DNA from 2 places in the Clostridium sp. LBM24168 genome. Region 2 is predicted to be linked to the other one. Evidence: a T-box and tRNA genes for the amino acid it is inferred to sense, from the RefSeq annotation. Region 2 holds a T-box; the other holds one or more tRNA genes.
The links. A T-box is a leader RNA that pairs with one kind of tRNA and senses whether it is charged. The one in region 2 lies ahead of pheS (phenylalanine--tRNA ligase subunit alpha), so its partner is inferred to be a tRNA-Phe.
Positions count from the first base shown of each region.

Region 1: it has a tRNA-Phe gene. The T-box ahead of pheS (phenylalanine--tRNA ligase subunit alpha) is inferred to sense a tRNA for this amino acid. The anticodon was not compared.

Region 1 is NZ_CP196861.1:3,007,787-3,013,635, reverse strand. It holds rRNA gene ACSVC9_RS15040 (16S ribosomal RNA) at 1-564, opposite strand, end outside; gene ACSVC9_RS15035 (peptidylprolyl isomerase) at 1,058-1,801, opposite strand; tRNA gene ACSVC9_RS15030 (tRNA-Phe) at 1,918-1,993, opposite strand; rRNA gene rrf (5S ribosomal RNA) at 2,003-2,119, opposite strand; rRNA gene ACSVC9_RS15020 (23S ribosomal RNA) at 2,208-5,096, opposite strand; rRNA gene ACSVC9_RS15015 (16S ribosomal RNA) at 5,590-5,849, opposite strand, start outside.
Region 2 is NZ_CP196861.1:2,265,690-2,271,538, forward strand. It holds gene pheT (phenylalanine--tRNA ligase subunit beta) at 1-2,372, opposite strand, end outside; gene pheS (phenylalanine--tRNA ligase subunit alpha) at 2,385-3,407, opposite strand; T-box leader at 3,468-3,686, opposite strand; gene ACSVC9_RS11255 (TrmH family RNA methyltransferase) at 3,748-4,536, opposite strand; gene rplT (50S ribosomal protein L20) at 4,617-4,976, opposite strand; gene rpmI (50S ribosomal protein L35) at 5,004-5,201, opposite strand; gene infC (translation initiation factor IF-3) at 5,225-5,746, opposite strand.

The sequences.
Region 1 (5,849 bases), 740 kb from region 2:
AACATCCGCCTACGCACCCTTTACGCCCAGTAAATCCGGACAACGCTCGCCACCTACGTATTACCGCGGCTGCTGGCACGTAGTTAGCCGTGGCTTCCTCCTCTGGTACCGTCATTATCGTCCCAGAAGACAGGGCTTTACAATCCGAAGACCTTCATCACCCACGCGGCGTTGCTGCATCAGGCTTTCGCCCATTGTGCAATATTCCCCACTGCTGCCTCCCGTAGGAGTCTGGACCGTATCTCAGTTCCAATGTGGCCGATCACCCTCTCAGGTCGGCTACGCATCGTTGCCTTGGTAGGCTTCTACCCCACCAACTAGCTAATGCGCCGCGGGTCCATCTCAAAGCGGATTTCTCCTTTCATCCAGAATTCATGCGATTTCTGGTGTTATGCGGTATTAATCTCCCTTTCGGGAGGCTATCCCCCTCTTTGAGGCAGGTTACCCACGTGTTACTCACCCGTCCGCCGCTAAGTCGCCCCCGAAGGGGTTCCTTCGCTCGACTTGCATGTGTTAGGCACGCCGCCAGCGTTCGTCCTGAGCCAGGATCAAACTCTCAATTTAAAAGTTTGTCTCTACTCATTTACTTCATTGCTGCATCTCTGCAGCCCAAAAGAATTGCTGGTTTATTTCTTCAAGTTTTCACTTGTTTCTATTCTGTTTAATTTTCAAGGATCATTTCTCTTCTTCTGCCGCCCTTTTGGACAGCTTTTACATTGTATCATCTCATCTATTGTTTGTCAACATTTTTTAATACATTGCAACAACAGATTGAAATAACTAGCTTCTGTTGCCTTTTGTGGACAACGAATGTTATTATATCACAGGTTATTATTCTACAATTTATTCATTCTTCCATATTATAAGCTTATTTTGTCCTTATCTCTTTTTTTCTATTCATTTCTAACTTTTTTATATATAGATACACACGGTTATGTTTATATTAATAACTATAATATTTCAATTGAACAAATTTACAATTGAAATAGACTGCTTAACTCAGAGAAGGTTGTCATGATTATAATACCAAATAAAATAAATTAAAAATACTCTAAATTTATTTTATTTCAACTTTATATCTCTTCCTCAATTCTTTATCAAATTTAGAATATTGATATGCCTGACGTTCCTGTAACAATCCTCTTTTAATAGAATCCTTTACTTGATTATAAGATGCCCTAGAAGTCTTTATTTTTTCTTCAACTTTTATTAAATGATATCCGAACTGAGTTTTTACGGGTTTACTAATTACTCCTATATCTAACATAAATGCAACATTCTCAAACTCTGGAACCATTTGTCCTCTTGAAAATTCGCCTAAATCCCCACCTCGAGCTTTAGATGGACAAGAAGAATATTTTCTTGCAGCATTTTCAAAAGACATTCCATCTTGAATTTCTTTTAAAATTTTTTCAGCTTTTTCTTCACTATCTACCAGTATATGCTTTGCCTTTACTTTTTCAGGATTCTTATACATATCTTTATTTGCATTATAATAATCTTCAACTTCTTTATCATTAACATCAGCATTACTCATAACCTTAGATATAGCTACCTGTGTTAATATATCTTTTTTAGCCAATTCAATCATTCTTAAATATTCTTCATCATTTTCAAGATTCATATCTTTAGCATAATTATATGCTAATTCAAAAAATATCATTTCATTTAACAAATGTTTTTTACCTTCATCCGTATTCAACTGGTTCCTTTTATCTATAGGAAATCTATTAATAGAATCTTGAATATCACTTTCTTTAATTTCAGTCCCATTTACAATAGCTAATATATTATTACTCATAGATTATCTCCCTTCATTTTTACTTACATAAATAATTATGCCTCATTTATGATTAAATTTCCATATCAAAATTTATAGATATAATTAAAAGAGCCCTAGATAAATCCAGAGCTCTTTGGTGGCCAGACCAGGAATCGAACCAGGGACACGAGGATTTTCAGTCCTCTGCTCTACCGACTGAGCTATCTGGCCACATTCAAAACCCGGCAGCTACCTACCCTGCCACAGGGCTACCCCTGCAGTACTCTCGGCACGATGAAGCTTAACCATCCTGTTCGGAATGGGAAGGGGTGTTACCTTCACGTCATAACCACCAGATATTTGACATAAATCATTAAATATGGAAAACATATGTATACCATATGGAATACTATTGTTCTCTGAAAATTGCACAGTAAGATATATTTTGATCAAGCCCTCGACCTATTAGTATCAGTCAGCTCAACATGTTGCCATGCTTACACCCCTGACCTATCAACCTCGTGTTCTCCGAGGGGTCTTACCAGCTTACGCTGTGGGAAATCTAATCTTGAGGTGGGCTTCACGCTTAGATGCTTTCAGCGTTTATCCCTTCCCGACATAGCTACCCAGCAATGCTCCTGGCGGAACAACTGGTGCACCAGAGGTCAGTCCATCCCGGTCCTCTCGTACTAAGGACAGCTCCTCTCAAATTTCCTGCGCCCGCGACGGATAGGGACCGAACTGTCTCACGACGTTCTGAACCCAGCTCGCGTGCCGCTTTAATGGGCGAACAGCCCAACCCTTGGGACCTACTTCAGCCCCAGGATGCGACGAGCCGACATCGAGGTGCCAAACCTCCCCGTCGATGTGAACTCTTGGGGGAGATCAGCCTGTTATCCCCGAGGTAGCTTTTATCCGTTGAGCGATGGCCCTCCCACGAGGTACCACCGGATCACTAAGCCCGACTTTCGTCCCTGCTCCACCTGTATGTGTCGCAGTCAGGCTCCCTTATGCCTTTGCACTCTAAGAAGGATTTCCGACCCTTCTGAGGGAACCTTTGGGCGCCTCCGTTACTTTTTAGGAGGCGACCGCCCCAGTCAAACTGCCTGCCTAACAATGTCCCGTGACCAGTTTCATGGCCGCCGGTTAGAATTCCAGTACTGTCAGGGTGGTATCCCAAGGGTGGCTCCGCCAGGGCTGGCGCCCCGGTTTCCATGCCTCCCACCTATCCTGTACAGACAATACCGAAACTCAATGCTAAACTGCAGTAAAGCTCTACGGGGTCTTTCCGTCCAATCGCGGGTAGCAAGCATCTTCACTTGCACTACAATTTCGCCGGATTTGTTGTCGAGACAGTGCTCAAATCATTACGCCATTCGTGCGGGTCGGAACTTACCCGACAAGGAATTTCGCTACCTTAGGACCGTTATAGTTACGGCCGCCGTTTACTGGGGCTTAAGTTCATACCTTCGCCTTACGGCTTAGTATTCCCCTTAACCTTCCAGCACCGGGCAGGCGTCAGCCCCTATACTTCAGCTTTCGCTTTAGCAGAGACCTGTGTTTTTGATAAACAGTTGCTTGAGCCTATTCTCTGCGGCCCCTTTCGGGGCACTCCTTATCCCTAAGTTACGGAGTTAATTTGCCTAGTTCCTTAACAACAATTCTTCCGATGGTCTTAGGATTCTCTCCTCACCTACCTGTGTCGGTTTGCGGTACGGGCACTAACCTGCTCCATAGAGACTTTTCTCGGCAGTGTGAAATCGGATACTTCTCCATAATTGGATCCCCATAACACCCCGGCATTGACCGGATGGATTTTCCTTTCCGGCCTGCTTCAGTGCTTAGACACACATCCAATAGTGTGCACATCCTATCCTTCTGCGTCATCCCTTCTGTCAAACGCAAGTTTGCGGTATCGGAATATCAACCGATTGTCCATCACCTACGCCTTTCGGCCTCGGCTTAGGTCCCGACTAACCCTGGGCGGACGAACCTTCCCCAGGAAACCTTAGGTCTTCGACCAATAAGATTCTCACTTATTTCTCGCTACTTATGCCAGCATACTCTCTCCTGTACAGTCCACAGCTCCTTCCGGTACTGCTTCTATCCGTACAGGATGCTCCTCTACCACTCTTTCGAGTCCATAGCTTCGGTGGTAAGTTTTAGCCCCGGACATCTTCGGCGCAGGATCTCTCGACTAGTGAGCTGTTACGCACTCTTTGAATGAGTGGCTGCTTCTGAGCCAACATCCTAGTTGTCTTCGAAATCCCACATCCTTTTCCACTTAACTTACACTTTGGGACCTTAGCTGATGATCTGGGCTGTTTCCCTTTTGACCGCGGATCTTATCATTCGCAGTCTGACTGCCGTCATTCAAGTATATGGCATTCGGAGTTTGATAGGGTTCAGTAACTGTTGTCAGCCCCTAGCCCATTCAGTGCTCTACCTCCATTACTCATTGGCGACGCTAGCCCTAAAGCTATTTCGAGGAGAACCAGCTATCTCCGAGTTCGATTGGAATTTCTCCGCTATCCACAGCTCATCCCATGGTTTTTCAACACCAACGTGGTTCGGTCCTCCACGGAATTTTACTTCCGCTTCAACCTGGCCATGGATAGGTCACCCGGTTTCGGGTCTACAGCATGCAACTAGCCGCCCTTTTAAGACTCGGTTTCCCTTCGGCTCCGCACCTTAAGTGCTTAACCTTGCTGCATACCGTAACTCGCTGGCTCGTTCTACAAAAAGCACATCGTCGCACGTAAAAGTGCTTCGATCGGTTGTGGACACACGGTTTCAGGTTCTATTTCACTCCCCTTCCGGGGTTCTTTTCACCTTTCCCTCACGGTACTTCTTCTCTATCGGTCACCAGGTAGTATTTAGCCTTAGGAGGTGGTCCTCCCTCTTTCCCACAAGGTTTCTCGTGTCTCGTGGTACTCTGGTACAGACTAGAACTTTTTCAGCTTTCACTTACAGGGCTTTTACCTTCTGTGGCGGAGCCTTCCAGCTCTCTTCAGTTAACCTATTGTTCACATTGTCTGTCCGAACCCCAGGAACAAGTTCCTGGTTTGGGCTCTTTCCCTTTCGCTCGCCGCTACTTAGAAAATCGATTTTTCTTTCTCTTCCTCCGGGTACTTAGATGTTTCAGTTCCCCGGGTTTACCTCCCCAACCCTATTTATTCAGCTTGGAGTACAGTGCTTCCACTGTGGGTTTCCCCATTCGGAAATCTTCGGTTCACAGACTATTTGCGTCTACCCGAAGCTTATCGCAGCTTATCACGTCCTTCTTCGGCTCCTGGTGCCAAGGCATTCACCATGCGCCCTTTGTAGCTTGACCTTTTAAAAAATTGCTACTGACTTCCTATGACTACGTCAAATACCTCTCTGCGGTGCTCATTTACATAAGTAAACTCCGCTCCTCATTTGGTCTTTTCCTTGTCATACTCGTCATTACCAATTTTTAATCACTTATGCTTGCCGGTAAATATAAAATGTATTATACAGACAAGTATAATCTACAAAGGTTATTTCTAACCTTAGCTTTACTTTAAATATGAAGTCTTTCGACTTCTATTTTTCTTACTGTGCAATTTTCAAAGAACAACAATTTTGAAGGATATAATCCTTCAAAATTAAACAGAATAAAAATTTCTATTAACTTCGCATCTTTTCGTCAAAACCACTCACTGCGGTGCTCATTTACACAGGTAAACTCTGCTCCTCATTCGCGTTTTTCCTCAATCTGCTCGTTACTATCAATTTTTACAAGTTACTAATTCAAACAAACTACCAACATTTTGAAACAGTATTACTGTTTCATTTCTCCTTAGAAAGGAGGTGATCCAGCCGCAGGTTCTCCTACGGCTACCTTGTTACGACTTCACCCCAATCACTAACCCCACCTTCGGCCGCGCCCTCCTAAGTTAGGCTACGGACTTCGGGTGTTGCCAGCTCTCATGGTGTGACGGGCGGTGTGTACAAGGCCCGGGAACGTATTCACCGCGACATGCTGATTCGCGATTACTAGCAACTCCAGCTTCATGCAGGCGGGTTTCAGCCTGCAATCCGAACTGGGAACAGTTTTTGAGTT
Region 2 (5,849 bases):
AATTTTGCTTCAAGTTTATTTTCAAGAGCTTTCAATATCCTATCATGAACTTTATTTACTTCCAAATCCGTCAAAGTTCTATCTTCAAGTCTATAGGATATTGAATATGCTATAGATTTCTTCCCTTTTTCTATTTGTTCTCCCGTATATACATCAAATAATTTTATATTTTCAACCATTTTACCGCCTTGCTTTTTAATTATATTCTCTATATCCTCTACAAGCACATTTTTGTCTACAAGTATGGAAATATCTCTTGAAACTGCGGGAAATTTAGGTAATGGGCTATATTTTTTACTAGAATTTGAATACTTATAAATCAGATCAAGATTCAATTCAAATACATAGCATCTAGACTCAATGCCATAGTTATCAGCTACATTTGGGTGTATCTCGCCGAGAACACCTACAAATTCATTTTTTATATACAAGTTTGCAGTTCTACCGGGATGAAAAGTTGGATTATTACTCTCTCTCTTTAATAAAAAATCTCTTATTTGAAAAGCGGATAGAATATTCTCCACAACACCTTTTAGATCAAAATAATCCACATTCCCATACATGCCCACAGTTATCATGTTCTTTTCATCAGGAAGTTTATCCGTATCATCCTTTGGTATATATATTCTTCCTATCTCAAATAATCTTGCGAACTCATTTTTTCTGGAATAATTCCTACCAAGTGCCTCCATCATAGGTGGAATTGTAGTTGTTCTCATTATACTATAATCTTCACCTAACGGATTTCTTATAGTTACTACTTTTCTCAATATACTATTTTTATCAAGGCATATTTTATCAAAAGACTTTTTACTGAAAAATGAATAACTTATAGATTGGTTTAGACCACTTGCAATAAGTATATCTACTATTTTGTCATCTAATTTCTGTTTTCCACTCTTTCCACCCCTAGTATTCACACTTTCTATTATAGTAGATGGAATTTTATCATATCCATACATTCTTGCCACTTCTTCTGCTACATCTTCTTTTATATTAATATCACTTCTAAATGTAGGAACATAAATCTTCAACATATCACCTTTTATTTTTGTTTTTAATTCAAGTCTGTCAAGATCTTCTGCCATTTCCTTTTCAGGTATGTCTATGCCAAGAAATTTATTAATCCAATCTGAATTTACTTCCACATAATGAGGTTCAACTTTTTTATTATAAATATCGATACTTCCTTTAACAATTTCTCCTGCACAAAGTTGTTCTACTAGATGGCAGGCCCTATCCATGGCAACTTCAGCAAGGTTTGGATCAAGATCCTTCTCAAATCTAGATGAAGCTTCAGTTCTAAGTGTAAGTTTTTGTGTAGAAATCCTTATATTGGTACCATCAAAATTTGCACATTCAAACACTATATCTTTGGTATCATCTTTTATTTCTGAATTAAGTCCCCCCATTATTCCTGCAATACCTATCGCTCTATCTCCATCTCTTATTGTAAGTACATCCTTATCGAGTTCTCTTTCCTCACCATCAAGAGTAGTAAATTTTTCTCCATCCTGAGCTCGTTTTACAACTATGGTATTGGATTCTATATTTCTTATATCATAAGCATGCATAGGTTCTCCAATTTCAAGCATAACAAAATTAGTTATATCAACTATATTATTTATAGGTCTTACTCCAGCTTCTAAAAGTCTTTTCTGCATCCAGGAAGGAGATTGATCTATTTTTACATTTTTTATTATTTTTGCTATGTACCTTCTACAAAGATCGTCTTTTACTTCAACTTTCAATTCATCTTCAACATTGTCATCCTTGGATTCTCTGTATACAACATCTGGCATTTTATATTTTTTATTCAACGTTGCAGCTGTTTCTCTAGCTATTCCTACAACACTCAGGCAATCCGGCCTGTTGGACGTTATCTCAAAATCTATTACACTACTATCCATATCAATAACTGATTTTATATCCTTACCGATAGGTGTTGATTCTGGAAGTATCATAAGTCCATGAACTGGTTTGTCTCCAGCTATACCAAGTTCTTCTTCAGAACAAAACATACCATTTGACATAAGTCCCCTAAGTTTTCCCTTCTTTATCTTCACCCCACCGTGTATAGTAGAACCATGCAGGGCTACAGGTATTATATCCTGTTCTTTCATATTTGTGGCAGCCGTTATTATCTGAATAGGTTCATCTTCTCCTATATCAACGCTGCACACAAATAATTTATCTGCATCAGGATGCTTTTCTATATTTAAGATTTTACCTGTAACTACATTATTTATTTCGTTTCCTGTAGTTATGACTTCTTCAACTTTCGATCCACTCAACGTCAATTTATCTCCCAATTCCTCCGCTGGAATATCCACATTCACATAATCTTTTAGCCATCTTACTGGAACTTTCATAAGTAACTCCTCCTAAAATTGATTTAAAAATCTCATATCACTTTCATACATATTTCTTATATCATCTATGCCATATTTCAACATAACCATTCTATCCACACCCATGCCAAAAGCAAATCCACTGTATATTTCGGGATCTATGCCACAATTTCTCAATACATAAGGGTGTACCATTCCACATCCTAAAAGTTCTATCCATCCTTCTCCTTTACACACCTTGCACCCTTTTCCACCGCACACAAAGCATGTGGCATCCATTTCTGCAGAAGGTTCTGTAAATGGGAAATGATGTGGTCTAAATTTCGTATTTATTTTTTCACCAAACATCTTCTTCGCAAACAATTCAAGAGTTCCCTTTAAATTTGCAAAAGTTATCCCTTTGTCAACTACAAGTCCTTCCATTTGATAGAATATAGGTGAATGAGTTGCATCCACAGCATCTGAACGATAAACCTTTCCCGGAGATATCATTTTTATCGGAGGCTTCTGTTTCTCCATAGTTCTTATCTGTATTGGTGAAGTCTGAGTTCTAAGAACCACATTATCATTTATATAGAAAGTATCTTGTTCGCCTCTTGCTGGATGATTCTTGGGTATGTTAAGCGCTTCAAAATTATAGTAGTCAAGTTCCACTTCCGGGCCCTCTTCTATAGTAAATCCCATTGAAATAAAGATTTGTTTCATATCTTCCAAAGTCTGCTCAAGAGGATGTCTCTTACCTATAATCTGTTTTCTTCCGGGCATAGTTATATCAATTATTTCATTCTTCAACTTACTTTCTCTCTCTGTATTCTTCATCATTTTTGCAGTTTCCTCTATTGCATTCTCAAGACTTTTTCTCACTTCATTGGCTAATTTTCCAATTATCGGTCTCTCTTCCGATGAAAGTGATTTCATGCTTCTCAATATTTTGGTAAGTTCTCCTTTTTTTCCTAAATACTTTATTCTTATGTCATTTATCTCCACATTGTCTTTTTTACTTTTCAACTCATTAATAGCATCATCTTTTATCTTTTGTAACTTTTCCTTTATCATCATAGCGTCTCCTTTCATATTACAACATATAAAATTTCAAAATAAAAAAGAGTTCATCCCAAAAGGGACGAACTCTATATCCGCGTTACCACCCAAATTGATATCTTAAAATATCCACTTGTAAAATTTAACGGTTCTAACCGCCAATTGCTACTAAAGTATTCACAATTGGAACTCCAGAACGAACTTCAAAGTATAATAACTCTAAGAAAACTCTCAACCAAAATTTTCTCTCTCTGTAAATAATTATACTTTTACTCTTTCTATCAAAGTACAATATACAGTTTTATTGCATATTGTAAATATTACAATTATCCTATTATAATGTCAACATAAAAAATCAATTTAATTTTTGCCTTACAACTTCAAACATCATAATTGATACAGCTACAGAAGCATTTAAAGATTCAGCATTTCCAGGCATCGGTATTTTGACCTTTACATCCGCCATATTTTTTACTTCATTGCTCAATCCATTTCCTTCATTTCCCACTGCCAATATTACTTTACTCTTCAGATCTACATCATAAAAATTCATGCTTGCATCAATTGTACCCGCCACAATTCTAAATCCATCTTCTTTTAATGATTTTACAATCTTGAAATCATAATCTTGCAGTACAGGCATATAAAAAATAGATCCCATAGTTGACCTGAGTGTTTTTTCATTATATACATCTACAGTTCCCTTAGTCAATATTACACCTAATGCCCCAGAAGCATGGGCGCTTCTTATTATAGTTCCCATGTTCCCCGGATCTTGGATTTTATCTGCAAGTACATAGAAACCATCCTTCTTTTCCATCTTTAAATTGGTATTCTTGACTACAGCAATTATCCCTTGTGAATTATCTGTACTGCTTATAGTATTGAATATATCAGGTAATGTATAGTATACCTTGACATCAAAGCTTATATTTATATTTTTGCTTTTTAAGTATTCTTTCCATTTATCACTTAGATCCTCATTTATAAAAATCATTGAAATTTTAAATTTAGATTTAACAGCCTCTTCTACAAACCTGAATCCTTCTACCAAAAATTCACCTTTATGATCTCTATATTTCTTATCTTTTAGTTTTTTTACTTCCTTAATCTGAAGATTGCTTCTACTTTTTATAATATTCAATAATTTCACCCGAGCCTCTATTAAATACTAACATAAAAGAGCGTAGAAACACTACACTCCTATGTAAACAAATGCAATTTTTATGCAGTTAACTGCTTTTTAGCTATTTCAGCCAGTTCAGTAAATGCCTTCGGATCATTTATTGCTATTTCTGAAAGCATCTTTCTGTTCATATCTATTCCCGCAGTCTTTATTCCATTTATAAATCTTGAATAGGAAAGTCCATTTAATCTTGCTGCAGCATTTATTCTCGCTATCCAGAGCTTCCTAAAATCTCTTTTCTTCAGTCTTCTTCCTACATATGCATTTCTAAGTGCTCTTATAACCGACTCATTGGCAGTTTTAAATAATTTGCTTCTTCCACCATAATAGCCTTTAGCCAGCTTTAATACTTTTTTATGATATTTACGAGCATTTACAGCTCTCTTTACTCTTGCCATCTTTTAACCTCCTTCTAGAATTTCCTACTATAAATAAGGTAGTAAATCTTTCATATTTTTCTCTTGAGCTTCTGCAACATATCCTGTTTTTCTAAGATTCCTTTTTACTTTTGAACTTTTGGCCGTCAATTTATGACTTTTATAAGCTTTTGCTCTTTTAAGCTTTCCAGTTCCTGTAATTTTAAATCTCTTTGCTGCACCCTTCTTAGTTTTCATTTTTGGCATAACAATTCCTCCTCTCGATTCAATTATGCTTTTTTAGGTGATAAAATCATTATCATATTTCTTCCCTCAAGTTTTGCCTTTTTTTCTATTGTACAGGCATCTTCAAGCTTGGAATAAAAATTATTTAATATTTTTCTCCCAGTAAATGAATACTCTGCTTCTCTTCCTCTAAATCTAATCGTAACTTTAACTTTATCCCCTGCCAGTAAAAATTTTCTCGCATTATTGGACTTAATGGATATGTCATGTTCTTCAATAGTGGGACTAAGCCTTACTTCTTTTATTACAACAACTTTTTGCTTCTTTCTGGATTCTTTATCTTTCTTTGTCTGCTCATAAAGAAATTTACCATAGTTCATTATTTTGCATACAGGTGGTTTTGCATTTGGAGATATCATCACCAAATCCAGCTCACTTTCTTCTGCAAGTCTAATAGCTTTATCCAAGGATATAATCCCAAATTGATTACCATCATTTCCAATAGTTCTTACTTCTTTTTCCCTTATTTCTTCATTTACAAGAAAACCTTTATTAATAATTTTCACCTCCTAAATAAAATATCAGTGACACATATAAAAAAGAGACAGCTCAAAGCCGTCCCTTAATACTTCAATAGAAAAATAGTAAAATCCCATATTGAAATCCCTG